DNA from 4 places in the Gracilibacillus sp. JCM 18966 genome. Region 2 is predicted to be linked to each of the others. Evidence: predicted binding sites of a transcription regulator. Region 2 holds the regulator's gene; each other region holds the start of a gene.
What was found. The regulator LexA, encoded in region 2, represses DNA repair genes until DNA is damaged. The targets are predictions, from matches to a motif close to CGAACATATGTTCG.

Region 1 (8,239 bases), 480 kb from region 2:
GTATATGTTGCCGGATTGGAGCGGGGTGTTCTACCAATTGGGGATTGATCGATATCTATAACCTTTTCAAGGTGTTCGATCCCTTTAATCTCTTTATGCTTACCGGGCTTATGTTTAGCTCGGTGTAATTTTGCTGCAACGCTTTTGTGTAAGATTTCATTGATCAGACTACTTTTCCCTGATCCAGATACACCTGTTATAGCAGTAAATACACCGATCGGAATTTTAGTATTGACATTTTTTAGATTATTCTCGCTTGCCCCGATAATTTCAATAAAACGCTCTTTAATTTCATGGCGCTCGCTTGGAATAGGGATGAATTTATTACCAGAAAGGTACTGTCCTGTTAAAGAGCCTTTCTTTTTCATTACCTGTTTAGGTGTACCTTGAGCAACAATTTCTCCACCATGCTCTCCAGCTCCTGGACCGATATCAACTAAATAATCAGCAGCAAGCATCGTATCCTCATCATGTTCGACGACAATCAACGTATTGCCAAGATCTCGCATTCTTTCTAATGTTGCAATTAACCGATCATTATCACGTTGATGCAGACCAATCGATGGCTCATCCAATACATATAAAACTCCCGTTAAAGCTGAACCAATTTGAGTCGCAAGACGTATACGTTGTGCTTCTCCACCAGATAATGTCCCTGCAGCTCTCGATAAGGTTAAGTAATCCAGTCCCACATTGGACAAGAAGGTTAGGCGATCATCCAATTCTCGAATGATCATCGCAGATATCTGCCGCTCTTTCTCTGATAAATTCAATGTTGTAAAAAAATGATGTGCCTCCGTGACAGATAATTCGGTAACTTGTCCTATATGTTTTTGATTAACTTTTACTGCCATCGCTTCTTGGTTCAATCGATAGCCTTCACAAGTTGGACATGCTTTTGTTGCCATATATTTTTCCATCTGCTCACGAATGAAATCAGAGGAGGTTTCTCTATATCGACGAGCAATATTGTTTAAAACACCTTCAAAATAAATATCATTCTCTCTCGTCATTCCATAATCATTTTCATAGCGGAAGTTTATCTTTTCTTTGCCACTACCTTTTAAAATTTTATCCAACTGGCTTTTCGGAAGCTTCTTCACAGCTATATCCATATCAATACCATAATGATCACAAACACTTCTCAACAACTGTGGATAGTATTGCGAGCTAGTCGGCTCCCATGCTGAAATAGCCCCTTCATTTAGTGATAGATCACGATTTGGAATAACCAAATCTACATCAACCTCTAACTGTGAGCCAAGCCCATCACATGTTGGACAAGCACCAAAAGGACTGTTAAAAGAAAATAGTCTTGGTTCTAGTTCGTTAATAGAAAATCCACAAATTGGACAGGCATGCTTCTCACTAAATAGTAATTCTTCTTGACCGATAACATCTACTACTACTTGACCGTCTCCTAATCGAAGGGCTGTTTCAAGCGAATCGGAAAGACGTCCTTCTATGCCTTCTTTGACGACAATTCGATCAATAACTACTTCAATCGAATGCTTTTTATTTTTATCCAATTGAATTTCATCACTTATTTCACGCATCTCTCCATCTACGCGTAGTCGAACATATCCTTCTTTTTGGAGATCTTCTAATACTTTAGTATGCGTTCCTTTACGTCCAGTCACAACTGGAGACAGGATCTGAAGTTTGGTTCTTTCTTCATATTCCAATATTCGGTCAACCATTTGCTCGACCGTTTGTGAAGTGATTTCAACCCCATGATGAGGACAAACGGGGTGCCCGACACGTGCAAACAGTAGTCTCATATAGTCATATATCTCCGTGACCGTACCTACGGTAGAACGAGGATTTCTACTGGTTGTTTTTTGATCAATCGAAATGGCCGGTGATAATCCTTCAATTGCATCGACATCTGGTTTGTCCATCTGTCCTAAAAATTGACGTGCATAGGCAGATAAAGACTCAACATACCGGCGCTGTCCTTCTGCATAGATTGTGTCAAAAGCTAGTGATGATTTACCTGATCCTGATAAACCAGTTAAAACGACGAGCTTATCCTTAGGGATCTCTATGGATACATTTTTTAAATTATGGGCACGTGCTCCCTTAATCGATATTGTTTTTTTTGCCATTGAATGTCACCCTTCTGCTTTCCATTCTAAAACTAAATCACGAAGCTCTGCTGCTCGCTCGAAGTCTAATTCTCTTGCTGCTTGCTTCATTTCTTTTTCCATTTTTTCGATTAGCTTGTCTTTCTCTTTCTTTGTCATATCCTTTAGTTTCGGTGTTTCCTCACCATACGCTTCTTCTGTCTCTGCTGCCATCGTTGCTCGAATCACATCACGAACTTCTTTCTTAATCGTTTGTGGTGTAATGCCATGCTCTTGATTATATGCTTGTTGCTTTTCCCGTCGACGATAGGTTTCGTCAATCGCTTTTTGCATAGAGTCGGTCATTTTGTCTGCATACATAATGACCTTTCCATTTTCATTTCGGGCAGCCCTTCCCATTGTTTGAATCAACGAACGCTCTGATCTTAAAAAGCCTTCTTTATCAGCATCTAATATCGTCACTAAGGAGACCTCAGGAATATCTAACCCTTCACGTAACAAGTTAATACCTACTAGAACATCGTATTTACCAACACGTAAATCACGAATGATTTCAATCCGCTCTAATGTTTTTATTTCAGAGTGTAGATAAGCTACCTTCATTCCAATTTCTTTTAGGTAATCCGTTAAATCCTCGGACATTTTTTTCGTCAATGTCGTAACCAACACTCTTTCATTACGTGCTATTCTTTGATTAATTTCCCCAATCAAATCATCTATTTGTCCATCGATTGGTCGAACGTCTACTTTAGGATCTAAAAGCCCAGTTGGACGAATAATTTGCTCCGTCATTTTTGGCGTATGTTCGAGCTCATATGGCCCAGGTGTTGCCGAAACAAAGATAAATTGATTAGCTTTTTCTTCAAATTCCTGAAAGGTTAGTGGTCGGTTATCTAAAGCAGATGGCAATCGGAATCCATGATCTACTAATACTTGCTTTCTTGCCTGGTCTCCATTATACATTCCCCTTATTTGCGGTAAGGTAACATGAGATTCATCAATTACGATTAAGGAATCCTCCGGAAAATAGTCTAGTAATGTATAAGGAGTAGAGCCTGCATCTCGTATTGCTAGGTGACGGGAGTAGTTCTCAATTCCTGAACAAAAGCCCATCTCTGCCATCATTTCGAGATCATAATTGGTTCTTTGCTCAAGTCTTTGTGCCTCCAATAATTTATCCTCTTCCCGGAACTTCTTCAATTGATCGGCTAATTCCTTTTTAATGTTTTCCATTGCAACCTTTAGCTTCTCTTCTCTTGTGACGAAGTGGGAAGCTGGAAATATAGCAATGTGTTCTCGATCTCCGATAATTTCACCTGTTAGAGCATCAACTTCACGAATTCTGTCAATCTCATCACCGAAGAACTCTACACGGACACAATGCTCTTCTCTTGAGGCTGGAATTATTTCAACCGAATCGCCCCGTACACGAAATGTTCCACGCTGAAAATCTATATCATTCCGTGCATATTGGATGCTAACAAGTGTTCGCAATAATTCATCACGTTCCTTCTCCATTCCCACTCGTAAAGAAAGAACTTGACTACGGTATTCCTCAGGTGAACCTAAACCATATATACAGGAAACACTTGCTACAATTAAAACATCATTCCGTTCGAACAATGCAGAAGTAGCAGAGTGCCTAAGCTTATCTATTTCATCATTAATGCTCGCATCTTTTTCAATAAAGGTATCTGTTGATGGCACATATGCTTCTGGCTGGTAGTAATCATAATAACTAACAAAATATTCGACTGCATTATTCGGAAAAAATTCCTTGAATTCACTATAAAGCTGTCCAGCTAATGTTTTATTATGGGCGATAACAAGAGTTGGACGATTTATTTCTTTTACAACATTAGAGATGGTAAAGGTTTTCCCTGTACCTGTAGCTCCTAATAATGTTTGATATCGTTTCTTTTTCTCTACTCCATAGACTAATTCCTTAATCGCGCTTGGTTGATCCCCTTGCGGCTTGTAAGGCGATTCTAGTGAAAAAACATTTTGCTCCATCGTGATACCTCCATTCAACATATTCTCTATTATACACTAACTTCCAACAAAAAGCGAACAAATATTCGTTCGTGTAGTTATATTTTTCATTATAACCAACTAGCGAACGTCAAAACATCCCATAGCAAAAACACAGCTATCGAATTATAGCTGTGCTTCCTCTTACATCACGTCGCTTGGTCATACTGATTCACTTCAAACAAATCAATTAACTCAATATCCGCATGTTTATCTATAAACCATCTTAACGCAAAATCATTTTTAAATAAAACGAGAAACTCATCCTCACGATCCTTTACAAGTAAATTACGCTCATCAAATAATGCTGGATCTACTTGCTCCTTCTTCAACCACCGTGGTATTCTATCACCGATTGATTCAAGCAGGACCTCGACATTATATTCGTGCTTCATACGATGCTGAAATACTTCATATTGAAGCTGACCAACTGCACCTATAATGTAAGAATCCGTTGGATAACCACGAAACAGCTGAATGGCTCCCTCCTGTACCAGCTGTTCAATTCCTTTTCGAAACTGTTTAGCCTTCATGACATTCTTTGCTGTTACACGTTGAAATAGCTCTGGTGGAAATTGTGGTAATTCATCATATTCAAAGGTTTTCTTTCCCTCTAACAACGTATCTCCAATCCGATAAGAGCCCGGATCATATACTCCAATGATATCACCAGGATAGGCTTCTTCTACTGTATCACGAGATGAAGCAACGAACTGCTGTGTTTGGCCTAATCGAATGGTTTTTCCTGTTCTAGCTAGCTGTACATTCATTCCCCGCTCAAACTTCCCTGAGCAAACACGTAAAAAAGCAATTCGATCACGATGCTGAGGATTCATATTTGCTTGGATTTTAAAGATAAAGCCTGAAAAATCTGGATAATCAGGGTGGATTACCTCTTCTTTCGTTCTTCGCGGTCCTGGTGCAGGGGCTAATTTAATAAAAGTATCAAAGAATACTTCCACACCAAAGGGTGCTAATGCACTACCAAAAAATACTGGAGTTTGCTCACCTTGGAGAACCCGTTCTAAGGAAAACTGATCACCAGCCTCATTTAATAATTCCAGCTCCTCAAATGTTTCTTTGTAAGTCGGATGTTCGCTAATCTCTTTATTCTCTTCTAGATCCATATCCTTTAAATCAATATACGTCTCCGCTTCATTTCCATTAAACCGAATAAATTGATCATGATAACGATCCAAAATCCCTAAAAATCTTTTCCCCATACCAACAGGCCAATTCATTGGATATGTCTCAATATTTAATACTTCCTCAATTTGGTCTAATAAATCAAGTGGTTCTCTACCTTCTCGGTCTAATTTATTAATAAAAGTAAAAATAGGAATTCCGCGCATTTTACAGACTTTAAAAAGCTTAATCGTTTGTGCCTCAATCCCTTTCGTTGCATCGATGATCATCACAACACAGTCAACAGCGGTTAATGTTCGATACGTGTCCTCACTGAAATCCTCGTGCCCAGGTGTATCTAGAATATTAACTTTCAATCCTTCATATTCAAAGTTCATCACACTTGACGTTACCGAGATACCCCTCTGTTTTTCGATTTCCATCCAATCTGATGTGGCAAATTTCCCAGATTTCTTCCCTTTCACTGTTCCTGCCGATCTAATCAAATTCCCTTGTAAAAGTAATTTTTCTGTCATGGTCGTTTTCCCTGCATCAGGGTGAGATATAATCGCAAAGGTCTTGCGCTTTTGAACCTCTTCCTGTAATCCCATTCCAATCCCTCTTTCACCGATTTATTGATTTCATTACTTATAACGTCAACTTTTTCCGATAGTTAAAAATAGCAGTTTATTGATCAAAAGTCAATCATGATGAAATCCGTTATTTTTCTTGTTATAATATAATGATGGTTTGCAAAAGTGTTTGATAAGGATGGGATTTTATGCAACACATACAAATGAACGAACAATCGATTCGCCAATTAACTGGTGATCGTTTTTATCATAGAGGACTTCAATATTATAAAGATGGTAAGGTTTACGGCCTGTCCTACAACCCTTCTACAAATTCGTGGAGAGGATTAGTAAAAGGAGCAAAGGTATATACGATTCGCATCTATTTTACAGACAATTTAGATATAGAAACCACCTGCAATTGTCCAGCATTTGCATCACATGAGACGTGTAAACATATTGCAGCGGTTTTACTTGCTATCACACAGGATGCTCAATCGAATCGAAGGAGATATGCGGTGGACCGTGATACACGTTCCGCTCCTACTCAAGATACAGATTTATTTGCTAAGCAATTACTTCACACCTTCCGTGAACAGAAGAAAGCAGATGGATCGCCACAAATGCTCCAAACCGAATTTCAACTTATTCTAAAACGAGCAAATAAAAATACGCAATATGCCTTAGCTTTAGAATTAAAAATAGGGGACAAGAGACCTTATGTCATACGGGATATTCGCTCTTTTTTTAAGGCATGGCTAATGGGGGAATCCTATAAAGTCAACCATTCCTTTACCTATTTTCCATCCCAACATTTTTTTCCTTCATATGACAAGGAATTAATCGAGCTATTATTGTCCTGTTATGAGCAAGAAAGGCTATTTGGTAATAGCTATACACTAAAAATGGAGCAACCAAGAAGTGTTTATTTACCACCAAGTGTTAGTGATCTATTTTTGAAAAAACTATCGAATACGAATCATACATTTAAACAAGAGCTGAACAGAGAATTTAGTTCGATTGAATTTAGCGAAATGACCGAACAGTTAGAATTTAAAATTGACTATTTACAATCAAATGCTTATTCATTAGAAATGTCTGATTTAAGCTCCTATTATTTTCTGGAAAGCTATCGCTATTTAATTAAAGATCATCATATTTATAAGATGAATAATAAGCAAAAGTTAATTTTAGAGAAGCTATTTCGAATTGTTCCACTTCAATCTAAGAAAAAACAACTTATTTCACCATCTGAAATGGATACGTTTGTTCGAAATGTTCTGCCCCAATTCGAACAAGTTGGGAAACTGGAAATGACAGAACGGATGTCTAAACAATTAAACACAAATCCCCTTAAAGGCAAGGTGTGGGTAGAGGAAGTGGAAGGGGCTATCAGATTAGATATTGCCTTTCAATATGGAGAAACAACTATTTACCCATTAAAAGATGAAATCATTGGGGAAGGAATTGTAAAAAGAGATCCTGTAAGAGAAGAGCAACTAATCCTTCTCTTGCGCGATAGTGGTTTTATCGAGATTAATCAAGCCATGTTTTTGTTTCAAGAGGAAGCTATCTATCAGTTTCTTCACGATGGCTTAGAAGCATTAGAGCAGCTAGCTACCGTCTTGGTTTCATCCCAAGTTAAAAATATGATCATTGATCCATCACATTACACGTTAAACTCTATGGTAGATTATCAACCTTCCGAGGGTATGCTAGATATCACATTTGATATCGAAGGAATTACAGAGGAACATGTCACAAATATACTACAAGCATTAATTGAGAAAAAACGGTTTTATCGAATACCGAACGGCGCATTATTACAACTCGAATCTGAGGATTTCTCATCCTTTCAACGCTTACAGGAGCAATTACATTTAACCAAAAAACAATTACAAGAGGGACAAATCAGTGTTCCCGCAGCAAGAAGCTTTCAAATTGAGGAGCTGCTGGAGGCTAACAAGCATCGTTTCACAGATGCCTTTAAGAAAATGCTAACAGAGCTTAAAAACCCTGCACAATTAGAGTTTTCGCTTCCAGATAAGCTCAAAGCAGAAATGCGTGATTATCAAATTACTGGATTTCAATGGATGAAAACCTTGTCCCATTACCATTTAGGTGGCATACTGGCAGATGATATGGGACTTGGAAAAACATTACAAACGATTAGCTACCTATTATCAGAAGTAGAAATGACAGCAGATCGATATCAGGCATTGGTTATCGCACCGGCTTCCTTGCTATACAACTGGCAAAAGGAAATCGAAAAATTCGCACCAACTCTCAGTTCGGCGGTTATCATCGGTTCCAAGACACAACGGGAAAGCCTATTAGAAAGGAATAAGGATACGAATATTTTAATCACATCCTATCCCACTTTAAGAAAGGATCAAGATTTATATGAGGATAGCAGGTTTGATT
Region 2 (8,239 bases):
AATTGAAAATGGAGATATTATCAAGATCGACTTACCTAACCGTACATTAAATGTAGACTTATCCGATGAAGAATTAGCAGAACGTAAAAAATCACTAAAACCTTTTGAGCCTAAAATTAAAAATGGCTGGTTGGGTAGATATTCTAAACTCGTAACAAATGCTTCCAAAGGTGGCGTTATGAGCATCTAATATCATTATCTTAATTAACGAATAAACGTTTGGACATTTCTCCAAACGTTTATTTTATATGTTAATTTTTACACAGCAGAAATATAACAAAAGACTAATTGGAGAAAGTACAGAAAAAGGATGGAGAATGCTATCTTAAATATTTTTGAGGATTGGGAGAAAAAGTTAGAAAATGATGAATGGTATTTTCAAAATGCCTATGAGAATCTGGTCGAGGGATTAACTTCTGAAGAGGCATTTCTTCAGATTTCAGCTATTATCCATATTTTACTGAAGACAGTAGACTGCTTCTTATTAAGTGAAGGCGTGGAGATTTTAATAGGGATCTATCATATAGCAGACACCACCCAAGTTCACCCCTTTTTTGAAGAAAAAAGGGTGGATATAGAACATCATCTTTCTAAACATGGTGATCAACATGCCCAAGAGGTATATGGTGCATTAAAGCGACGCACTTACGCATGACCTAAAGAACCTACCATTTATTGACAGGTTTCTGTTTTGTTTTCCTCACCACTAATTAGTTCCTCTATCATATTCCTCACCTTACTACGAATAGCGGGGTTGAAGTATCTTCGTTTCTCTTCCTTTCCTTTGCAAATAAATGTATATTCGGTAAACGTGCCATCTTTGTCAGATAAGATAACTTGTATATTTTCCTTGTACATTTCTTGTTTTAACAATCGTCTTTCGGCGGTAGCTTTGATCTCTAATCGATGCAGTAGTGCCAAATAGGGCTCATTAATTTTAAAAGGGGATAATTTTTCCAATCGCTTAATGTCAGATTGGATGACTTGAATGGTCATCGTGAGAAATAAGAATCGTGTTGCTGTTTTAAATTCTTGTTCACCAATGTATCTCATTACACTCACTCCTCAGGTAACAAACATATGTTCCTATTATAGTCGAATCTCTATATTTTATGCAATGTAAAATAAATAGTTAATTTTACAAATCTTAACAAGGATTCTGAGAATAAATGGCGAATAATATAATATCTAGAAATCATATCAGGAGGAATATGTATGAGTTTAAGTATTCGAAAGCATGAACAAGAAGGTCTCCCGCATGTGATTACAAAAGAAGATATAGACCGAAAAATAGAGGAATTAGACATATTATTTGAGGAAACGGAACATAAGTTAGAACGAGATTAAAACGTATATATTGTATAAAAAAAGAGGCTGGGACAAAACCCCAGTAGATAAAAAATAAACGTGATGCCGTCACTCAGCGTAGTGATGGTATCACGTTTTTATATTTCTTCGAAATTTATGTAAACAAAAAGGACACCTTTTGATAGAATTAAAGTGACCAAACCATAATTCAGAAAGGGTGTCCTTATGTTTAAACATTATACCATGAACCAAGTTGTTTTGCCTTTAGATTTAGAAGTTAAACTACGAAAAAATGATATTGCTTTTGCCATTAATGAATTAGTGGAAAGCATTCCGGAGGAAGCGTTCAAGAGTTTTCTACGAAAAACTGGTTGTCCTGCTTACCATCCTCGCATGATGCTGAAGATTATCTTATGCGGCTATACGCAGTCAGCTTTCTCAGGAAGAAAGATTGAAGCGATGTTAGTAGATAGTGTTCGAATGATGTGGTTAGCTCAAGGTCATGAACCAAGTTATCGTACCATTAATCGATTCCGTTCCAATCCTTTGGTTGAAGAATTACTAAGGGAATGCTTTGTTCAATTTCGTTCTCATTTAGTGAAAGAAGATTTAATTGAGGAAGAAGCTATTTTTATTGATGGCACAAAGATTGAAGCGAATGCAAATAAGTTTACGTTTGTGTGGCGGAAGTCTGTGGAGAAATACAGTTCTAGCCTGATTAAAAAGTCGAATCAAATGTATGATGAACTACTAGAGAAGCAAATCATCCCAGAAATAAAACGAGAAAATCTTGAGGAATTATCGACAGAAGAAATGGAAGAAGTAGTGGAAAAACTTGATGAAAAGATAAAAGAATATGATACAAGAATTGAAGAGAATAAAATTGTAAGTGAACGAAAACAATTACGTAGTGAACGGAAGCTACCAAAGCAATCTCGCAAGCACTTTATGGATTTTATACAGCGTAAACATAAATATCAAAAAGCTATGAAAATCTTTGGAGATCGCAACAGTTATTCCAAAACAGACCCAGATGCCACGTTTATGAGAATGAAAGATGATTATATGAAGAACGGTCAATTAAAAGCAGGCTATAATATACAGATCGCGACCGAAGGTCAGTATACTTTAGCCTATGATGTTTTTGCGAATCCTACGGATACGCGAACCTTCATTCCATTTCTCAATCATATAGAAAACAATTTCTTTGAATTACCTAAATACATTGTGGCCGACGCCGGATATGGTAGCGAGCAAAATTATGAAGATGTCCTCGAACAAAGAAAAAGAATACCTCTCATTACATATAATCAATACCGAAAGGAGAAAAAAAAGAAGCATAAAAATAACGCTTTTCATGTAGATAATTGGGCGTACAACAAGGAAGACGATACATATACATGTCCAAATGGCAAAAGAGTGTCGTTTAGCTATGTGTCTAATCGAACAGATAAATATGGTTATTCCCGACAGTACAAAGTGTATGAGTGTGAAGATTGTACTGATTGTCCTTTACGTTCACTTTGTACGAAAGCAAAAGAAGGAAATAATCGGAAAGTTCATTACAATGAAAAGTGGGAAACTCAAAAAGAATATGTGAGAGCGAAGCTTTCAGATGAGAAAACTGGTGAAATATACGGTAAACGTAAAATCGATGTGGAACCAGTTTTTGGATTCTTGAAGGCTAATTTGGGTTTCACTCGAATGTCTTTAAGAGGCAAAGACAAAGTTAAAAATGAATTAGGATTTGCGTTTATGGCGGTAAACTTGAGAAAGTATACCGCCAAGGATGGAAAACTTTTGTTGAAAATAGAAAATAAACAAACAAAAAGTGTCTCTGAACAAAATAAATTGTTCAGAGACACTTTTTATACTTTTTTGGCTAGTTATGTCCCAGCCCCTTTTTCCTTTTTATAAATGACGATACAACCCAACCACTTTACCTAAGATGCTCACATTATCGTAAATAAGTGCATCCATTGTAGCATTTTCGGGCTGTAATCTAATATGATCCTTTTCTTTGAAGAATCTTTTTACAGTTGCTTCACTATCTTCAGTCATAGCTACCACAATTTCCCCATTTTGTGCAGTGTTTTGTTGTTTAACAATCACTTTATCACCATCTAATATTCCAGCCTCGATCATACTGTTTCCTTCAATTACTAATACAAATAATTGGTCACTGTCATGTGTGTCAGTGCTTGGAATCGGAATATATTCTTCAATATTTTCAACAGCGGTAATAGGAAGACCTGCCGTAACTTTACCAATGACAGGAGCAAACATTGCTTCCATTTGAGGAATATCTGCCTCCCCTTCTTGAGTTAGTACTTCTATAGCACGAGGCTTTGTTGGATCTCGACGAATATATCCTTTTTTCTCAAGTCTAGCAAGGTGGCCATGAACAGTAGAACTAGAAGCTAACCCAACGGCTTGGCCAATTTCTCTAACAGAAGGAGGATAACCTTTTAAATCGACCTGTTCCTTGATATAGGCAAGGATTTGCTCTTGTCGTTTTGATAAATTTGTCATTTATGAAACTCCTTTTGCGTATGATTTATTAAAAATAGTATATCATACCATTTCTAAATTCACAAACATTCGTTCGAAAAAAACACTTGACAGGAACTTCTGTTCGTATATAATAAAAGTACGAACAGAAGTTCTATGGAGGGGTAAAAATGTTAAAAAAGTTATCGAAAATTGACTTATTTTATTTATTTTCTTTTGTTATAGTGCTTATTTTCTTGTATAGTTCTATTATCTTTAGTATTTAAGGAGTCGTAGTCCGTGCATGCCATTATATACAGTAGAGTTAGTACAGAAAAGGATACCCAGTCAACGTCATTAAAAAGGCAAACAGAGGAGTTAATAGAGTTTGCTAAAAAAAGCAATATAAATGTAGTAAAAATAATCAAAGAAAAGCAAAGTGGCTATGAGGTAGAAAGAGAAGGGATTTTTGATATGCTCGAAGCATTTCAAAGAAAGCAGGCAAACCTTCTACTTATCCAAGACGAAACAAGATTAGGTAGGGGAAATGCAAAAATTGCCTTATTACATCAAATAGCTAAGCTAGAGGTAGACATCTATTCATTATCGCAAGGTGGTAAGTTAGAGCTTTCTGAAGGGGATTCCATGGTCTTACAAATAGTATCTATTGTAGAGGAATACCAACGAAAGCTACATAACGCTAAAATAAAAAGAGGGATGAAAAAGGCAGTCCAAAATGGTTATAACCCAGCAGACAACCTAACTAATCAACATCTCGCTAAGGGAAGAGAACGAAAGGAATTTCCAATCGATGAAGTAGTTCGGTTAAAAGGAAATAAGCTAACCTTTCAAGAGATTGCATCGATCTTAAAAGGGATGGGCTATGAAGTTTCTAAGGCCACGATCCATAGACGCTATCAAGAATACATTATGCTTGAAAAAAATAAAAAAAATAAATTACAATGAAGAGAGTATACAATTGTGAGTATGCTCTTTTTCTAATTTTGAAAAAGGTTATACCCTAGTAATCAAAAAAAGGAGCTTAAAAATGCTTTCAAAGGAAAAAATTGCTCGAATTAATGAGTTGGCCAATAAAGCAAAAAAAGACCGCTTATCTGATAAAGAAAAAGAGGAACAACAACAGCTACGTCAAGAGTATTTGCAAAATGTGAGAAAATCATTTAAAAATCATATGAAAGGGATGACAGTCGTTGACCCAAATGGAAATGATGTGACACCAGAGAAGCTTAAAAAACTTAAATCCAAGAAATAGTGTACACTATTTCTTGGATTTAAGTACATCATTTCAAATAGTTACGAGAAAAAAACACCTTTTTTCGCATATATACTTGTCTTATTTGGCATTTCGTTATAGGATTATAGATGTGCGTACATATTTTGCTTATTGAAAGGGGATAATTACATGTCAAATCAAGTTGAACAAATGTCGATAAATACGATTCGAACTTTGTCAATAGACGCAATTGAAAAGGCTAACTCTGGTCATCCAGGTTTACCTATGGGTGCAGCACCAATGGCTTACACTCTATGGACAGAACATATGACACATAATCCGAAAAGCTCAAAATGGTTTAATCGTGATCGCTTTGTATTGTCAGCAGGTCATGGTTCCATGCTTTTATACAGCCTGTTACACCTTTCCGGTTATCAAGTTACTATTGAGGACTTAAAAAATTTCCGTCAATGGGATTCCAAAACTCCTGGACATCCAGAAGTGCATCATACGGATGGGGTTGAAGCGACAACTGGTCCGCTTGGACAAGGAATTGCTATGAGTGTTGGAATGGCAATGGCTGAGAAACACTTGGAAGCTAAATATAACAAAGACAATTATAATGTAGTAGATCATTACACTTATGCCCTTGTAAGTGATGGGGATTTAATGGAAGGTATTTCTCACGAAGCGGCATCATTAGCCGCTCACTTAAAGCTAGGCAAATTAATTGCACTTTATGATTCCAATGATATTTCTTTGGATGGTGAATTAAATAAATCCTTCTCCGAAAATGTAGCAGGTCGTTTTAAAGCATATGGCTGGCAAGTAATCTTAGTAGAAGATGGTAATGATACGAAGGCCATATCAGAAGCTATTGCGAAAGCCAAAGAAAATACGGATCAACCAACGTTAATTGAGGTAAAAACCGTTATTGGTTATGGTTCACCTAACAAATCTGCCTCTTCTGCATCTCATGGTGCCCCATTAGGAGCAGATGAAGTGACCTTAACAAAAGAATTTTATAAGTGGGAGCATGAACCATTCCACGTTCCAGACGAAGTATACCAAGATTTCCAAACTAAAATTGTGGATAAAGGCGAATCTGAAGAAAAAGCATGGAACGAATTATTTGCTTCTTACAAAAATGCTTTTCCTGAACTAGCTAAAGAGCTAGATGATGCAATTCAAAATAAATTGCCAGAAAATTGGGATAAAGACCTTCCTGTATATAAGGCAGGAGAAGATACAGCCGCTACACGTGCAACATCTGGTGAAGTATTAAATGCTATCGCTAAAACTGTACCATCCTTATTTGGTGGAAGCGCTGATTTAGCAGGCTCTAATAAAACTAACTTAAAAGATGCTGGTGATTTCTCTGCAGCAGAGCCTGACAAACGTAACATCTGGTTCGGTGTACGTGAATTTGCGATGGCAGCTGCATTAAATGGTATGGCACTTCACGGTGGATTAAAAGTATTTGGTGGTACATTCTTCGTATTCAGTGACTATTTACGTCCAGCAGTACGTTTATCTGCTATTCAAAACTTACCAGTAACTTATGTATTAACACATGACTCGATTGCAGTAGGAGAAGACGGACCAACACATGAGCCTGTTGAGCAATTAGCAGCATTTAGAGCAATGCCTAATTTATCAGTGATTCGTCCAGCTGATGGAAATGAAGTTCAAGCTGCATGGCGTTTAGCAATAGAATCAACAGATCAACCAACAGCTCTTGTTCTAACACGTCAAAACCTTCCAACACTTGAAGGGACTGCGGAAAAGGCGTATGAAGGTGTGAAAAAAGGTGGATATATCGTAAGCCCATCTTCTAAAGAAACACCTGATGCGATTCTCGTAGCAACTGGTTCTGAGGTGCAATTAGCGGTAAAAGCACAAGCAGCACTTAAAGAGGAAGGAAAAGATGTAAGTGTTGTAAGTATTCCTTCTTGGGATCGTTTTGACAAGCAAGATGCAGCATATAAAGAATCTGTACTACCTAAAGCAGTCAAGAAGCGTGTAGGTATTGAGATGGCATCATCCCTTGGTTGGGAGCGTTATGTAGGTACAGAAGGTGCTATCATTGCGATTGATCGTTTTGGTGCATCAGCTAATGGAAATAAAATTATCGAAGAATATGGCTTTACAGTAGAAAATGTAGTGAAGCATGTTCATTCATTAATTTAATGGTCGTAGAAATCCTTAGCTCATGAGCTAAGGATTTTTACTTGCCTCATATCTGTTTAAATTTGTCGTTTAGCACAATTTTTCTATTACCGATGCTTGTATTATTAATCGACATTTACTATACTGTATGAGAGAGAATTTGAAGGAGGAACGTTTCAATGAGCACTTTTCTTTGGATTATATTTATCGTGGTTGCATTATTAGCCGGTGTTGCACTTGGCTTTTTTATCGCGAGAAAATATATGATGAACTACTTAAAGAAAAACCCACCAATCAATGAACAAATGTTACGCACGATGATGATGCAAATGGGCCAAAAGCCATCGCAAAAGAAAATCAAACAGATGATGCGTGCGATGAACAATCAAATGGATAATAAATAATGTAACATAATTGTCGAATTAGAATCCTTGCTATTATGAAGCAAGGGTTTTATGCTATATGTAGGGTATTTTGGCAGTTGAGCTAAGAACTAATATACATAATCCATAACTGCCATTAATATACTACTTGAAATAAGAATATGGTAGATGGAGTGACTTCCGTGCAGGAAATAAACATTTTTATTGCTTTTGGCGCTGGCTTTTTGTCTTTTATATCACCATGTGTGCTACCACTATATCCTGCGTTTTTATCGTATATTACCGGGATGAGCGTGAATGATATAAAAGAAGAGCAAGGTATGTTTAATTATAAGAGTATTATTCATACGTTATGCTTTCTTCTAGGGTTTTCTAGCATTTTTATCTTACTAGGTTTTACAACAAGTTTTATTGGCGAGTTTTTATTTCGCTGGGAGGACCTTATTAGACAAGTTGGAGCGATCCTCATTATTTTCTTTGGCTTGATCATCGTGGGGCTATTGAATTTCTCCTTCTTAATGAAGGAAAAGAAAATTCATTTTAAAAATCGCCCAGCAGGTTTTATAGGATCTTTCTTTATTGGAATGGCTTTCTCACTTGGATGGACACCTTGTACTGGGCCTATTCTAATGGCGGTGATCTCTTTAGCGGCGAC
Region 3 (8,239 bases), 330 kb from region 2:
GGTATTATCTCGACCGCTTTAGGCATTAGTGCCACTGATAAGCATACCACCCTTTTGATTGGAGATGTTTCTTTTCTGCATAGTTTAAATGGTTTATTGTTGGCTAAAAATTATCGATTAAACCTAACTATTGTATTAATTAATAATAATGGTGGGGGTATTTTTTCCTTTTTACCTCAGGCTAAGGATAAGAGTAAGCATTATGAATTGCTGTTTGGTACACCTCAAGATATTGATATACAAAAACTTGCAGTGGCTTATGATGCAAGCTACGAAAAACCAGAAAACTGGACCAATTATGTTAGAGCTTTGGAAAACTCGTACCAAAGAGGTGGGCTAACTATTGTCGAAGTGGAAACCGATCGTACAGAAAATGTTAGCTGGCATCAGCAAAAATGGGATCTGATAAAACAGTACTTGCTACATGAATTAGAGGGCTCTGACGATGTTCTTTGAGGTAAATAGTAATCACTACTGGGTGGAAAAGGTTGGAGAAGGACCGCCACTTGTTATGCTTCATGGTTTTACTGGGACTACCCATACTTGGGCTGAATTAACAAAAAAATTGGCTAACAAATTTCAAATCATAAAAATAGACTTGCCTGGTCATGGGAAATCAACTACTCCCAATATTCATTCTATGGAGGATTGTTGCTATGATTTGGCACAAATCTTTAATCAATTGCAATTGTCTACTGTTCATCTGTTAGGTTATTCTATGGGAGGAAGGACTGCTCTATCATTTGCTTTCCTTTATCCCAAACGAGTTCGCACACTTGTATTAGAGAGCGCGACACCAGGTATTGCAGATTCACAGGAAAAGAAAGCTCGTGTTCAAAAGGATGAAAAGCAAGCTAAGTTTATTTTAACAAACTCTTTGAAAGCATTTATTGATACGTGGGAAGAAATTCCACTATTTATTTCCCAAAAGTCTCTTCCTCTATCTATGAAAGAGCGGATACGAAAGGAACGATTAAGTCAAACCAGTCATGGACTAGCCCAATCGTTACAAACAATGGGAACAGGAGTGATGCCTTCTTGGTGGGAACAATTAGGTGAGCTAACCTGTCCTGTAGCCATTATAGTTGGTGAAAAAGATCAAAAGTTTGTTCAGATTGGCATAGAAATGGAGAAAAGGATACCAAATAGTTATTTATATGTTGTGCCAAACAGTGGACATGCAATTCATGTGGAACAATCAGAGATTTTTGGTACAATAGTAGATGAGTTCTATTTCAAGAAGGAGGACATCTTATGACAGTCGAATGGACTAGTGAACGCACATATGATGATATTTTATATGAAACTTACAATGGTATTGCCAAAATAACCATTAACAGGCCAGAGGTACGTAACGCTTTCCGTCCTCACACAGTAAATGAATTGATCGATGCTTTTACATATGCTCGTGATGATGCAAGCATTGGTGTCATTGTTCTTGCAGGTGCTGGTGACAAAGCATTCTGTTCCGGTGGAGATCAGAAGGTGCGCGGACACGGAGGATACGTTGGGGATGATGAAATTCCTCGCCTTAATGTCTTGGACCTACAACGACTTATTCGTGTCATTCCTAAACCGGTTGTTGCAATGGTTTCAGGTTTTGCTATCGGAGGCGGGCATGTATTACATGTTGTTTGTGACTTAACCATTGCTGCAGACAATGCGATTTTTGGTCAAACAGGCCCTAAAGTCGGTAGTTTTGACGCTGGTTATGGTGCGGGGTTGCTTGCTCGTATAGTGGGACACAAGAAAGCGCGTGAAATTTGGTATTTATGCCGTCAGTATAACGCACAAGAGGCACTAGATATGGGACTTGTAAATACGGTCGTCCCATTAGAAAAATTAGAAGAAGAAACCATTCAATGGTGTGAAGAAATGCTGGAGAAATCTCCAACTGCCTTACGTTTCCTAAAAGCTTCATTTAATGCAGATACAGATGGACTTGCAGGACTTCAACAAATGGGCGGGGATGCAACTTTACTTTATTACACAACAGATGAGGCGAAAGAAGGACGCGATGCGTTTAAAGAAAAACGTAAGCCAGACTTCAAAAAGTTCCCACGTTTTCCTTAATAACATGATTCCGTCTTCTTAGATGGTAAACCGAAAGACGAAACCTAGTTTCATAAGTATGAAACTAGGTTTTATCTATGACGATAATAAAGGAGGGTTCCTATGAGTGAGGTAATGGAGCATTGGTTAGACAAAAGGGTAGCATTAAGCCCAGATGCTTTAGCTATTGAAACGCCTGAAGGAGAACAATGGACTTTTTTTCGGTTACAGCAAGAAGCAAAACTATTTGCAAAAAAACTCGCAAATGTCGCTTGTAAACAAAAACATATCGGCATATTATCAGGCAATTCGGTTGAAATGGTCGTCGCCTTTTTAGCTTGTACCTATATACAAGCACCAGTTGTTTTTCTAAATACACGGCTTACGGAAAAGGAAATCGAAAAACAGTGCCAGGCTGCTGATGTTGATTTATTGCTTACTAGTACTTATTATCGATCTAAAGCCAAGCAATTATCGACTACCTCGTATACGTTTAATCAAATAAGAGAATTAGAAACAATGTCTATATCGCTTCCATCTTCGATTAAAATGGAGGGGCTCTGTTCGATGATGTTTACATCAGGGACCACAGGAACGGCAAAAGCTGTCATGCATCGCTATAAGAATCATTGGGCAAGTGCGGTTGCATCAGCTTTGAATTTAGGATTATTATCAACAGATAAGTGGTTAGCCTGTTTACCATTATTTCATATTGGTGGTTTATCGATTATTCTAAAAGGGATTATTTATGGAATGCCAGTTTACCTTTTAGAAAGGTTTGATGAACAAATAGTACATCAGGCTATTATAGACAAGGGTGTTTCCATTGTCTCTGTTGTTTCCGTGACGTGTATGCGATTATTACAATTACTAGGTAAGCAACGCTACCCTAAAAATTTTCGTTGCATGCTTCTTGGAGGTGGACCGGCTCCGCAGCCATTACTAGAAAAAGCCCGCGCTCTTGATGTTCCGATTGTACAAACCTTTGGAATGACAGAGACTTCTTCGCAAATTGCAACATTAAATGAGCATGACGCTTTGCGAAAAATTGGGTCTGCAGGGCACGCTTTATTCTCTGCTAGCTTAGAGATTAGAAAAAATGGGAAACAGGCAGCTGTGAATGAGATAGGAGAAATAGTTGTCAGAGGTCCAATGGTCACGGATGGCTACTATAAGCGAGAAGAAGCGAATCTTGCTTCCTTTCAAGAGGGATGGTTTTTGACAGGTGATCTCGGTTATCAAGATGAGGAAGGCTTTTTGTATGTCGTTGATCGAAGAAGTGATCTTATTATTTCTGGCGGGGAAAATATTTATCCTGCTGAAATTGAGGACTGCCTATTGTCTATGCCTACTATTGCAGAAGCCGGGGTTGTCGGTATTCCTGATCCAGTGTGGGGAGAGGTCCCTGTTGCTTTTGTTGTTAAAAGGGATGGGGCTTTGACTCAAGACGATATTGTAAAACATTGTCGGAGCCGACTAGCCCGGTTTAAAATACCGAAACAAATATTTTTTACTGATGTTCTTCCTCGTAATGCTACCAATAAATTGCAGCGCCACCAACTGAAGAAATGGATAGAGGAGAGAAATGGTTAAGCATAATGACCACCGATTTTTTTGCTGCGTTCGATCGTAATACCCGCATCTGTATAGCTAGTTGCACGCAAAATCGCGGTGGACCCATGTTGATCACGGATGGTATCCATCACATAACCAATATCCTTCTTCTTTCCTTTATCTTCAAATAGCTGGAGCTGTGTCTCTATATCATCATATAAATTATTTAAACTAACGGTGACACGGCGGATTTTACTATGATGGTCATAGAATTCATGGAAAAGCTGTAAACAAACATGATAAATGTCCATCGTAACATTAGTAGGTAAGTCAAGAGAACGCGAGCGATGGAATCCGCCAAGATTATTTGCATATCCAATGCTTAAATGGATTGTGCGTCCAGCCTTTTTGCTCGCTCGAGTTCGTCTTGCTACTTCTTCACATAAATCTAACATGCAGACATAGGTTTCTTCTTCGGAATAATCTCTTAATAATGTAATTCCATGACTAAAGCCTTTTTGCTCTTCCTTTTCTGCTTCGGTATAAATAGGACTGAGGTCAATCCCCCAAGCATGCCAATATAGTTGCTCTCCCATAATACCAAAGCGTTTCTTTAATTGTTCTAAAGGGTGTTGTGCTAATTGTCCTAATGTCAAAATCCCCATGCGTTGAAGGTGCTTTTTGAGTCTACTGCCAATCCCCCAAATTTTTTCTACTTCTACAGGCCAAAGCAATGCTTCGACATCCTCATATCGACATGTAGCAATCCCCGTTTTCTTTGCATATAAATCCATTACTACTTTTGCTAAAAATTTATTATCACCAATCCCAATAGCACAAGTGAGTCCCATCGTTTCGTAAATTTCTGTTTTTAACATGTGTGCAATTTGATAGGCATTACCATATATCTTTTCCAATCCATTAACGGTTAACCACATTTCATCGACAGAGTATGGATGAATAGCTTCACGTGGAGCATAGCGATAGAGTAATTTAGTAATTTCAATCGATACTTTTACATAATCCCCCATTCTTGCTTGCACGATATGAATATTTGGATCCTCTGGTAATTCAAAATAGCGACTGACATTTTTTACTCCATACCGCTGTTTTAATGCTGGAGAAGCAGCTAGTATGATGCTACCGGATCTTGTTTTATCTCCAACGACTGCTAACATTGTCGTCATGGGGTCAAGCCCTAGCTTGACACACTCGACACTAGCATAGAAGGAACGCATATCAATACATAGGATGTTATTTCTCGGAAAAGTATGATAATCCATTGATGTTCTCTCCTCTTGGATTTTTAACACGAAAAGGAACGTGTGTTCTCTATTAGTATAGTACAAAGAAGTGGAAATAAGAAGAAACAAAATATGGAAATTAAATATTAATAAAAAACTCCTTCATAATTGATAAAGATTATCATTGACATTTTTGCAGAAACCCACTACACTAAAAAGTAGAAGATACTTAGAGAATGGAACGATTAACCATTTAAGGAATAACACAAAGGTTTGCGAACGAACGTAAGCGAGGGAGAGGTTCCAGAATGGAAACATTAGTAGCAAAGGATTTAACATTAGGTTATGGAGAAGAAATTATTATAGATGATTTAGATATTGCTATTCCAAAGGGTGAAATTACTGTCTTTATCGGCGGAAATGGTTGTGGTAAGTCAACATTATTACGATCATTAGCGCGTTTATTAAAGCCAAAAGATGGTGATGTAGTACTTAACGGAAAAGACATTGCCAAAATACCTACAAAGGAAGTAGCAAAACAACTAGCGATTTTGCCTCAAAGCCCAACAAGTCCAGAAGGATTAACCGTTGAAGAATTAGTGAAGCAAGGACGTCATCCATATAAGACGATGTTCAAGCGTTGGTCTCCAGAAGATGAGCAGGCAGTCAATGAAGCTTTATCGGCAACGAATATGACGGCATTAAAAGATCGTGAGGTGGATTCCTTATCAGGCGGGCAACGTCAACGTGCGTGGATTGCGATGACTTTGGCACAAGGTACAGATACGGTTTTATTGGACGAACCAACGACTTATCTTGATATGACTCATCAAATTGAAATATTAGACTTATTGTTTGAACTAAATGAAAAAAGAAAAAGTACGATTGTAATGGTTCTACATGATTTAAATCTAGCTTGTCGTTATGCTCACCATATTGTGGCAATTAAGGATAAGCAGGTTTACGCGCAAGGTAAGCCAGAAGAAATAATTAATTGTGGCTTAGTACATGATGTTTTTCAAATGAAGTGTGATGTGATGTATGACCCAATGTTCGGAACACCGATGTGTATACCACATGGACGTGGACGCTGCTTAATTAAAGAAGCAGTCGAAGAATCCAAACAAAAGCAAATGCAAACTGTGTAATAAAGAAAATCCTTTATCTGTTTAGAGATAGAGGATTTTTTATGCCTTTAGAAAGGCAAGTTTTACTAAGTATGTTTTCCCTCTTCTAACATATAACTATCGAGAAGGAGTGAAAACAATGGAAAAGAAAAAATATTATGTTAATATAGGTACCCAAGAAATATCTCACATCCCATATGGTGGTAATGCAGAATTTGTGATTCAAGCAAACGATGAAGAAATCACATTACTTAGACTAAAATTTGATGAAATACATGATGCAGATCTAAGCACTTATGTACGAGCACATATCCCTTTTACCCCTTATCATAATGATCCACAAAACGATGCATATGATGAAGGGATAAAAGGTGTTTATCAAATGATATATGAACTAGCAGATGAAGAGACGAAAGCAGCTATGGATAAATACAATATAGGTAAAGAGAACTGATTTATTAATAATAAATAAAAAAATGAAACATTTTCTCTCTCTAAATCGTCTTTTTAATTAAAGTATTCATTTTAAATAAATATCTAGTAATAAAGGTTTAATTTAATAGGAAAAAAGGTAATAGTAATATAAGATGGGGGGGAGAGCATTGAAGAAATTATTGGTAACATTGACAACAGGAATACTTCTTATTTTTGCGATCATGATTGTTAGCCAATACAACACCGATCAAAGTCTAGCAACTGGAAAAAACAATGCCTACAAACAACAAAGTTTAAACAATGCCAACTTTGAGGATATCAAGCAACTAGTAAAGGAAGAAAAACAAACAGAACTATCCCATGAAACCATTGTCGAGCTAACCGATAAATTTATGCAAACATTAGTACAGGAAATAGATGGCGACAACAAGATTATTCACTATCAAACAAAAGAAGAGCTGATTCAAGCTTTTGAAAAAATAACGACAAAAGAAGTAGCCTTGCCTTATGTAGAATACTATTATCAAGAAAAGCAAGATGGCTTATATATTGTACCAACGGAAACACCACCATGGTTCCAAAAGGAAAACAACTATGAGAGAACAAGATTAGATGGGAATATAGTAGAAATAAGTCAACAAAATCAAACAGATTTATATGGCAATTATATGATTAATATTCAGTTTAAAAAAATCAATAATCAATGGAAAATAGTTAAGATTAGCCATGTAGATTCATAAGAGGTAAAATAGATGTATGAAAACTTTTTATGATTATTATCACAATAAGATACAGCTATCCTTTGAGGATCATCCCTTTAATAAAAATCCAAAACATGTTTGGGTTATCTGTCGCTATCAATCCAAATGGCTACTAACGAAACACCTCGATCGTGGACTAGAGTTTCCTGGTGGAAAAGTAGAAAAGAATGAGACAGCAGCCGAGGCTGCTATTCGAGAAGTACATGAAGAGACGGGAGGAGAGGTTGATCAGTTAACCTATATTGGCCAATATTATGTCAAAGGGAAGCATGATCAACTAACCAAAAATATTTATTATGCTGAAATAAGTGGCTTAGCCAAAAACGATCATTATTTTGAAACAGCAGGACCTATTTTATTAGATTCGTTACCAGAAGATATTCAATCAAATATGGCCTTTAGTTTCATTATGAAAGATGATGTTTTAACCTATAGCATTCAGTATGTGAAAGAAAAGCTTTTGATTAATTCAAATCAATCAAGAAGCTAAGTTTGCTTTATTTAAGTATTTAATGTCCGTCAGCGCACTGCTATCCGAGCAGGCCTCTTTTTTTTGTCCGAGCCTTAACAAGGCTCGGATTTTTTAGATAGACATCGTTCCAGCAACCATCAGAAAGAAGCTAGTTACTAAAAATAAATTGACTTTATTATCCACTTCCGATACGATAAAACAGTGTGGAGACGTATGCCATAAAGGGAAGCGTACTTATTTTGGAGTAGGTTTCTCTTCATTTTGTTTGATTAGCTTAAAATAATGTTTTTATAACCAACTAAATAAATCGGTTTAATTGTGATTGGGTTTTCGTGCATTCTGTCGATAAAAACGGTATAGTAGTAGATAGAGAGTTAGAAGAGAACATTAAGAATTCATAAATAGAAAAGACAGAATCAAAGTGCTCAATTGGAATGGAAAGTGTTGAAGGAGGAAAAATGATAATGCCAGAAAATAGAAGATTATTCACATCAGAATCAGTCACAGAGGGTCATCCTGATAAAATCTGTGATCAAATTTCTGATGCGATTTTAGATGAAATAGTGAAAAATGACCCCAATGCTAGAGTAGCTT
Region 4 (8,239 bases), 440 kb from region 2:
GGTGGACATTCATCAAATGCCATCATAATATCTGAACCGAGTGCATTTTGAATTTGCATCGCTTTCTCTGGAGAAAGGAAGAGCTTCTCTCCATTTAGATGATTACGAAAATGTACTCCTTCCTCCTCGATTTTACGCAAATCACTTAAACTAAACACTTGAAAGCCACCAGAATCTGTTAGTATTGCACCATTCCAATTCATAAAGGAATGGAGACCGCCAGCTTCCTTAACAATGTCATGACCAGGTCTCAGCCATAAATGATAAGTGTTTGATAAAATTATATTTGCTCCCATCTCTTTTAATTCCTCTGGGCTCATCGTTTTTACGGTTGCTAATGTCCCAACTGGCATAAATGCAGGAGTATCAAAAGATCCGTGTGGAGTATGAACTCTACCTAGCCTTGCACCAGTTTGTTTACATGTTTTAATATGTTCATATGTAATTGCACTCATGTATATAATCCCTTCATTTAAATAATTAACATTGCATCCCCAAAGCTAAAGAATCGGTACTTTTCTTTTACTGCTTGGTTGTAAGCTTCCAATATAAATTCGCGATCAGCTAAGGCACTTACTAGCATGATTAAAGTAGATTTTGGCAAATGGAAATTTGTAATTAATCCATCTATTGCTTGAAATTGATATGGTGGATAGATAAAGATATCTGTCCAGCCATTTCGCTCCTCAAAATTTCCACCCGTATCTCTTGCGATCGTTTCAAGTGTTCTCGTTGAAGTAGTACCTACTGATATAATACGACCACCGCGTTTTTTTACTTTATTAAGCTGCTCTGCTGTTTCACTTGTCATTTGATAGAATTCTGCATGCATTTCATGTGTCGTAACATCCTCCACACTTACAGGTCGAAAAGTTCCTAAGCCAACATGCAATGTAATAAAGGCAATCTCCACACCTTTTTGCTTTATTTCTTCCAATAATTCATCAGTAAAGTGTAAGCCTGCTGTTGGAGCCGCGGCAGACCCTTGCTCCCTAGCAAAGACCGTCTGATAGCGATCTTTCTCCTCCAGCTGTTCTTTAATATAAGGTGGAAGCGGCATTTCCCCTAACTCATCTAATACTTCATAAAAAATTCCTTGATAACGAAACCGAAGAATGCGGCCACCATGCTCTTTAGTATCAACACAAATCGCTCGAAGCTTTCCATCACCAAAACTAATTTCTGTACCTATTTGGATTTTGCGAGCGGGTTTGACTAATACCTCCCAGTCATCCTGTTCCATTTGGGTAAGGAGTAATACTTCCACTTTTGCTCCAGTATCTTTTTTTGTACCAAATAACCGTGCTGGTAACACCTTTGTATCATTCAGTACAAGGCAATCGCCCTTTTCCAAAAAATCTAATACATCATAAAAGTGATGGTGGGAAATGGTGCGCATTTCTCTGTTTAATACCATTAATCGTGAGCTTGAACGGTCTTTTAATGGTGTTTGTGCAATCAACTTTTCTGGTAATTCAAAATCAAAATCATCAATCTTCATTTCGTGACTCCTCTTAGTAAATCTAACCTTTTATTTAAATCGTCCTATTAAGTAAAATATCAGACTTAGGATAATGCTGACAACGATAGATGTCATAATTGGAAAATGAAAGGAAATATTCCCCTTTTTAAAACTAATATCACCTGGTAATTTCCCGACAAATCCCCACAATAACCCTACTATAATGAGAATAACTCCTATTACAATAAAGATTTTGCCAATATCCGTCAAGTATGAGGCACCTCCATATTAAAGTGAAGATAGGCCTTCGCTGTTACCAAACGCCCCCTAGGTGTACGCTGTAAAAACCCTTGCTGTAGCAAGAATGGTTCATAAACATCTTCAATAGTTTGCGATTCTTCCCCAATTGTTGCTGCAATCGTGTCTAGTCCTACTGGGCCTCCTTGGAAGCTCTCAATCATAGCAAGTAATAGCTTATGATCGATTTGGTCTAATCCGGCATCATCAACTTGTAGCATTTTCAGTGCCCGCTGTGTTGTCTCTTTTGAAATCGAAGTTTCTCCAGTAACCTGAGAAATATCGCGAACTCTCTTTAATAGTCTATTTGCAATTCTAGGAGTTCCTCGAGATCGACGTGCAACCTCTAATGCCGCTTGTTTATCAATTTTGACCTCAAAAATATCAGCTGTTCTTTCCACAATTGCGCATAAATCCACCATTTCGTAAAACTCTAGGCGGCTTAGGACACCAAATCGGTCTCTTAGTGGGGCAGTGAGCAACCCTGCTCTGGTAGTAGCACCAATTAAAGTAAATGGTGGAAGATCTAATTGAACAGAACGTGCGCTTGGACCTGTTCCAATGACGATATCCAAACAAAAATCCTCCATAGCTGGATATAAGATTTCTTCCACTGCGCGAGGCAATCGATGAATTTCATCAATGAATAATACATCGCCTACTTCGAGGGATGACAAGATTGCCGCCAAATCGCCGGAACGTTCTATTGCAGGACCTGATGTTGATTTAAATTGAACACCCATCTCATTTGCGATAATTTGTGCCATCGTTGTTTTCCCGAGCCCAGGTGGTCCATATAGTAAAACATGGTCTAAAGGTTCGTTACGCATTTTCGCTGCTTCAATGAAAATCGCTAAATTTTCTTTTGCTTTATGTTGACCAATATATTGTTTTAATAGCTTTGGCCGGAGACTAAGCTCTTCCAATGCCTCTTGCTCCTGTATTTCTCCGGAGATGATTCTATCGTCCATTTGCTATCTCCCTTTCTACTGCTTCATCATTAAGGCAAGTCCCTTGCGGATGTAGCCATCTGGTTCAGTCTGTTTTTCTTCCTTTAATCGTGGTTTAATCTGATTAATTTCTTTATCTGAATAGCCTAGTGCCTTCAATGCTTCGATTGCTTCATTTAACGCAGGATCCATATCTTTTTGTGTCGTTGTTGATTCCTGTTTCTCTACATGATATTCAAAAGGTAATTTACCCTTTAAGTCTAAAATCATTTGTCTTGCCGTTTTCTTCCCTACACCGGGGAAACTCGTCAGGAATTTCTCATTTTCCTGCTCAATAGCCGTTACGAAATCCATAACAGAAGTAGAGGCTAGAACAGCCAGCGCCCCTTTTGGCCCAATACCTGAAACATTTAATATCTTTGCGAATAATTGCTTTTCCTCTGGCTCTTGAAAGCCATACAAAGTTTGGGCATCCTCCCTGACGTGGTGATAAGTATAAATCTTTTCCTTCTGCCCGAGCATTGCTTGAAACTGGAATGGGTTAGGACATATTACTTCATATCCGATACCATTTGTTTCTATTAGTACTGCTTGTTCAGTTATTTCGTCGATAATTCCCCTAATATATGCAATCATTTTGTCTGCCACCTTATCTTTTGTCAATCATATGTTCGTATATATCATAGCTCATTGCCTAGTTACAAGCAAGAAATCTTCTCTATATCTATCATACATGATTGATGAATTTAGTACAAAAGGACTCATAAGGCTCTGGAAAGTCAAAATAGTTGAACGATCTAGGATCGCTCAACTATTTACAGGTTCAGATATTTGATAGGTACGGAAGGTTTCAATCACTTGTTGATAATCTTCTTTTGTTTTGATCTTGATACCGTCCTCTAAATCCTCAAGCAAGTGACTTTCTAGCTCATTTGTATCAATATGATAAAAGGATTGAATGACTTCTTCATGAACAGGAATGCCCTCGAAAATCGTCAACACCCCATCATCAATTCCGAAATAACCATATGTCTTTAAATAGGGAGAAATATCATCTACATCTTGCTTAAAATGTATATATCCCTGTTTTTGTTCTACCAATGTCCATTGCTGGTACTGTGACCAAAAATCCTCCATTGATGAAATCTTGGTTGTTGTTTCTTCGACTTCCGTTTTTCCATCTATATATTTTTTCTCTAATTTAAGCTCTATTGTATGTGGCTCTTTCGCTACTACTGGGGATGTTTCCATTTCTTCCATTGGATCGTTCCTTTCAAAGATAAAATAACACCCTATCATAACTAATACTAGAACATTCAATGATAACCATAGTTTACTCATTTTCCATCCTCCATTCAAACTAGGTTACTATTAGAATGTCCAACTATTAGTAATTTTAACCACATACTCGAGAAAAAGCTTCATTCATTCGGCGATGCACTTTCCATATTTTTCTCCATAATAAAAAACCAGGTAAGTACCTGATTTTTAGAGTTGTGCCATTATATCCTCATCAGCATCTAAGTTATGATAGACTTCCTGAACATCCTCCATATCTTCCAACATATTCACAAGCTTCACCATTTTCTCAGCTGCTGCTTCGTCAACCTCGGATAAAGTTTCTGGAATCATCGTAACTTCAGCTGTTTCGAGAGTGAATCCACTCTCCTCTAAGGAATTTTTTACAGACCCAAATTCTTCTGGATCTGTGTATATTTCAAATGCGCCATCACTTGCTTCCATTTCTTCCGCTCCAGCTTCTATTGCTTCAAGCATTATTGTATCTTCATCAGCATCTGTTGTGCTTTGCTCTATTACAATATAGCCCTTTCGATTAAACATAAATGCGACACAGCCATTCTCGCCTAGATTACCACCATTTCGACTAAAGGCATGTCGTAGCTCTGAGGCTGTACGATTACGATTATCTGTTAGTACCTCTACCATGACAGCAGTACCTCCAGGACCATAACCTTCATAGATTAGCTCTTCATAATTTGCACCATCTAATGCACCTGTTGCTTTTTTAATCGCACGATCAATATTATCATTCGGCATATTATCCGCCTTCGCCTTATCTACAGCAAGTCTTAAAGATGGGTTCATGTCTGGATCTCCACCACCCTGTTTTGCAGCAAGGTAGATATCCTTTGCATGCTTCATAAAGATCTTTCCGCGCTTCGCATCTTGTGCATTTTTTCTGCGCTGTATATTCTTCCATTTAGAATGTCCTGCCATGTCTTTCACCCCTTGTAATCTATCAGCAGTCAAATAATTCTCCTTTTAACTTTATCATACGAAACAAGATATGAAAACACTCGTATCCTAAGATCATGTATTATTCTCATTAAGAACTGGTCTAAACCAAGAATTTATTAATGTTTTAGAGGGAGACATCTTTAGAAACAGGACTTCACAAAGTAGCATAGTCCAAGATGAAATAAATAGTGAAAAGGTGATCCATTTAGAATCACCTTTGTATAATTATCCTTCTCGGTTCCCACATCCACAATCCTTCTTATGATATCCATAAGGCTGAGCTTGCGGATAATGAGGTGTATTTTGACCGTATTGTGGCATCATTGGTTGGGGCATACCATACTGTGGGGACATTTGCTGATTATTTGGCATGCCATACATCGGCATCATTTGCTGTTCTGACATAACCTGGTCTTGTTGTGGCATTTGTCCTTGTTGCATATTAGGTTGTTGCATTGGTTGCCAGTGAGGCATTTGTTGTTCCCATTGTCCCCATTGACCTTGATTCATACCATTGTTTGGTTGCCATGTTTGCTGATTGGAGGCAGGCATTTGTGTCTGTTGTCCCATAACTTGCCCGCCAAAATGATCAGGAAACGGATGATTTTGCATTGGGCCCATGTTACCAAAACCGTAAGGAATTCCATCTTGAGAAACACATGGGGCATGACAAGGATGATGTGGCATTGGCATGTGATGATGATGTGGTGGCATCATCGGTTGCTGCATTTCTGGTTTGGGCATTTCCTGTGCTCCTGCCACTTGATCTTTGACAGGTAGAAATTGATTAATATTTGTTTCCATCACATCTTTATTAAATTGTGTCCATTTCAAGTCCACATCAGGACCTGGTGTTGGTTGTATTGGCATTAATGGCTGTTGTTTCTCCTTCGGTGCAGGTTGTTGCTTATTAAAATGAATTGGCAATGAAGGCATCTCCTTTTTTAATGGCTCCCATTTCTGTTCCTCATCCTCTTTAATCTCCGGTAAAATTTGATTTTGTGGCTGAGGAGCTGGTTTTACTTCTTGCTTATCCTTTTTTGACGGGGCAGTTTGCTGCTTTTTATCCCCAGTTGTAGGGACTTTTATTTTCATTCCAGGCATGATCATATCAGGATTCGATATTTGCTGGTTAGCTGCTATCAATTCTTCAAAATCCACCCCGTATTTTTGCGCAATCTTCCAAAGAGTTTCATTTTCTTGCACAACGTGAATTTTCAATGCTAATACTCCTTTCCCATTATTAAGTATAAATAGGCGTTTATCTCGAGCTTTCGGTCTTCTTTAACAACATATGCAATTAGCCTAAAATGTTGAATGAAATGAAAAAGATATCTTGCAAAAAATACAAGATATCTACTATATTCATAATCATTTTATGAAAGGATAAGCATACGATTAAGAGCTTTCTTTGCTTCTTTTGCAATTTGCTTATCTACTTTAATTTGATTTTGAGAATTCTCTTTTTCTATCTGCTCTAATGACCATAACAAATGTGGTAAGTCAATTCGATTCATCGTAAGACATGGACACATATATGGGTTTAAGGAAATAATTTTTTTATCAGGATGTTGTTGAATAATTCGATTGACGAGGTTCATCTCTGTTCCAATTGCCCATTCCGTTCCAGCCTCTGCCATCTCGATTGTTTCAATTATATATTTTGTCGAACCTGCTAGATCAGATAATTGAACGACCTCATGCTTACATTCTGGATGTACAATTATGTTTATATTGGGGTGATTCTTTCGAACATTTTCAATATTTTTTATGGTAAAGTTCTCATGGACGGAGCAATGTCCTTTCCAGAGAATAACTCGAATTCTACCTACTTCTCCTGTGAATTCAAGCTTTCGATTAATGGGGTCCCATACTGCCATTTCATCAAGTGGGATACCCAGATCATAAGCCGTATTCCTACCTAAATGCTGATCTGGTAAAAACAATAACCTTTCCTTTTGCGTTAATGCCCATCTCACCATTTTTCTCGCATTTGATGAAGTAACAGTAGCACCATCATGCTTTCCCACAAAAGCTTTGATTGCAGCAGTAGAGTTGACATATGTTAAAGGTAAAATCGTATCACCAAAAATTCCCTGCAATGTCTCCCACGCTTCCTTTGTTTGGACATCATCTGCCATATCTGCCATCGAGCAGCCAGCTCGCATATCTGGTAACAGTACCTGTTGATTCTCCTCTGTTAGGATGTCTGCTGTCTCTGCCATAAAATGAACTCCACAAAACACGATATTCGTTGCAGCTTGTTTGGCTGAAATTTGAGCTAGTTGCAAAGAATCACCAGTCGCATCAGCAAACTGAATCACTTCATCCTTTTGATAGTGATGCCCTGGAATAAATAAATCGTTCCCAAGTCTTTTTTTTATTTGTTTAATTCTTTCTTCCATTTCCTCTGATGATAATTGTTTATATTCTTCTGGTAATTGGTTCTCCATAAATAGTGTTGCTATACTCAAGCTTATTCCTCCTCCATTTGGAAACTAATATCTAATGCCTTTGCAGATTGCGTTATAAATCCTAACGAAATATAATCAACGCCTGTATCGTAATAGGAACGTATATTATCAATCGTTATATTTCCAGAGGCTTCGGTAAGGATAGACTTTGGTATTTTACTAATAAGCGTTTTAATCAAAGCTGGTTCCATATTATCGAGCATAATAATATCGGGCTTAGCTAAAATTGCCTCTTCAAGCTGGCGTTCTGTTTCCACTTCTACTTCAATTTTCATCATATGTCCAAGCTTCTCTCTAACTTGTTTAATTGCTTTTTTAATCGAACCAGCTGCAACAATATGATTATCCTTGATCATCACGCCATCATAAAGACCAAAGCGATGATTCACCCCACCACCACAGGTAACGGCATATTTTTCCAGCATTCTTAATCCTGGTGTAGTTTTTCGAGTATCACATACTTGAATAGCTGGATTATTCAATTCATGTACAACTTGATTCGTAATAGTCGCAATGCCACACATTCGTTGAATAAGATTAAGGATGACTCTCTCCCCAGACAATAAAGCAATTGGATTACCTGTGATGGTCGCAATGGTGTCCCCACGATCTAACGGCTCGCCATCTTCCTTCCAACATTCAACCTTAATTTCAGAATCTAGAAGATGATAGGCCTCCAATAATATATCGGATCCTGCGAAAATGCCTCCTTCCTTTGCTATAAAAGCCCCTCGTTTTATTTGACCATTGTCAAATAAAAACGCTGTTGATGGATCGCCACTACCGATATCCTCCTC

Region 1: the regulator LexA is predicted to act here: its motif matches at 4,155-4,168, upstream of uvrB (excinuclease ABC subunit UvrB).
Region 3: the regulator LexA is predicted to act here: its motif matches at 5,127-5,140, upstream of ACZ5N5_RS17960 (DNA polymerase IV).
Region 4: the regulator LexA is predicted to act here: its motif matches at 3,370-3,383, upstream of ruvA (Holliday junction branch migration protein RuvA).

What each region holds. Positions count from the first base shown of each region.
Region 1 covers NZ_AP043883.1:3,829,563-3,837,801, forward strand. The annotation lists gene uvrA (excinuclease ABC subunit UvrA) at 1-2,108, opposite strand, end outside; gene uvrB (excinuclease ABC subunit UvrB) at 2,115-4,100, opposite strand; gene ACZ5N5_RS18765 (peptide chain release factor 3) at 4,268-5,854, opposite strand; gene ACZ5N5_RS18770 (DEAD/DEAH box helicase) at 6,025-8,239, shown strand, end outside.
Region 2 covers NZ_AP043883.1:3,345,505-3,353,743, reverse strand. The annotation lists gene ilvD (dihydroxy-acid dehydratase) at 1-190, shown strand, start outside; gene ACZ5N5_RS16275 (ABC transporter) at 311-655, shown strand; gene ACZ5N5_RS16270 (hypothetical protein) at 673-1,053, opposite strand; gene ACZ5N5_RS16265 (hypothetical protein) at 1,216-1,347, shown strand; gene ACZ5N5_RS16260 (IS1182 family transposase) at 1,534-3,225, shown strand; gene lexA (transcriptional repressor LexA) at 3,220-3,840, opposite strand; gene ACZ5N5_RS16250 (YneB family resolvase-like protein) at 4,099-4,764, shown strand; gene ACZ5N5_RS16245 (DUF896 domain-containing protein) at 4,847-5,071, shown strand; gene tkt (transketolase) at 5,222-7,222, shown strand; gene ACZ5N5_RS16235 (YneF family protein) at 7,381-7,605, shown strand; gene ACZ5N5_RS16230 (cytochrome c biogenesis CcdA family protein) at 7,767-8,239, shown strand, end outside.
Region 3 covers NZ_AP043883.1:3,677,862-3,686,100, reverse strand. The annotation lists gene menD (2-succinyl-5-enolpyruvyl-6-hydroxy-3-cyclohexene-1-carboxylic-acid synthase) at 1-456, shown strand, start outside; gene menH (2-succinyl-6-hydroxy-2,4-cyclohexadiene-1-carboxylate synthase) at 446-1,258, shown strand; gene menB (1,4-dihydroxy-2-naphthoyl-CoA synthase) at 1,255-2,073, shown strand; gene ACZ5N5_RS17965 (o-succinylbenzoate--CoA ligase) at 2,176-3,645, shown strand; gene ACZ5N5_RS17960 (DNA polymerase IV) at 3,642-4,889, opposite strand; gene ACZ5N5_RS17955 (ABC transporter ATP-binding protein) at 5,159-5,998, shown strand; gene ACZ5N5_RS17950 (hypothetical protein) at 6,117-6,431, shown strand; gene ACZ5N5_RS17945 (hypothetical protein) at 6,580-7,152, shown strand; gene ytkD (RNA deprotection pyrophosphohydrolase) at 7,169-7,663, shown strand; gene metK (methionine adenosyltransferase) at 8,110-8,239, shown strand, end outside.
Region 4 covers NZ_AP043883.1:2,905,875-2,914,113, reverse strand. The annotation lists gene tgt (tRNA guanosine(34) transglycosylase Tgt) at 1-455, opposite strand, end outside; gene queA (tRNA preQ1(34) S-adenosylmethionine ribosyltransferase-isomerase QueA) at 473-1,501, opposite strand; gene ACZ5N5_RS13965 (DUF2905 domain-containing protein) at 1,532-1,732, opposite strand; gene ruvB (Holliday junction branch migration DNA helicase RuvB) at 1,729-2,730, opposite strand; gene ruvA (Holliday junction branch migration protein RuvA) at 2,746-3,345, opposite strand; gene ACZ5N5_RS13950 (BofC C-terminal domain-containing protein) at 3,517-4,050, opposite strand; gene ACZ5N5_RS13945 (YebC/PmpR family DNA-binding transcriptional regulator) at 4,198-4,947, opposite strand; gene safA (SafA/ExsA family spore coat assembly protein) at 5,194-6,189, opposite strand; gene nadA (quinolinate synthase NadA) at 6,345-7,421, opposite strand; gene nadC (carboxylating nicotinate-nucleotide diphosphorylase) at 7,445-8,239, opposite strand, start outside.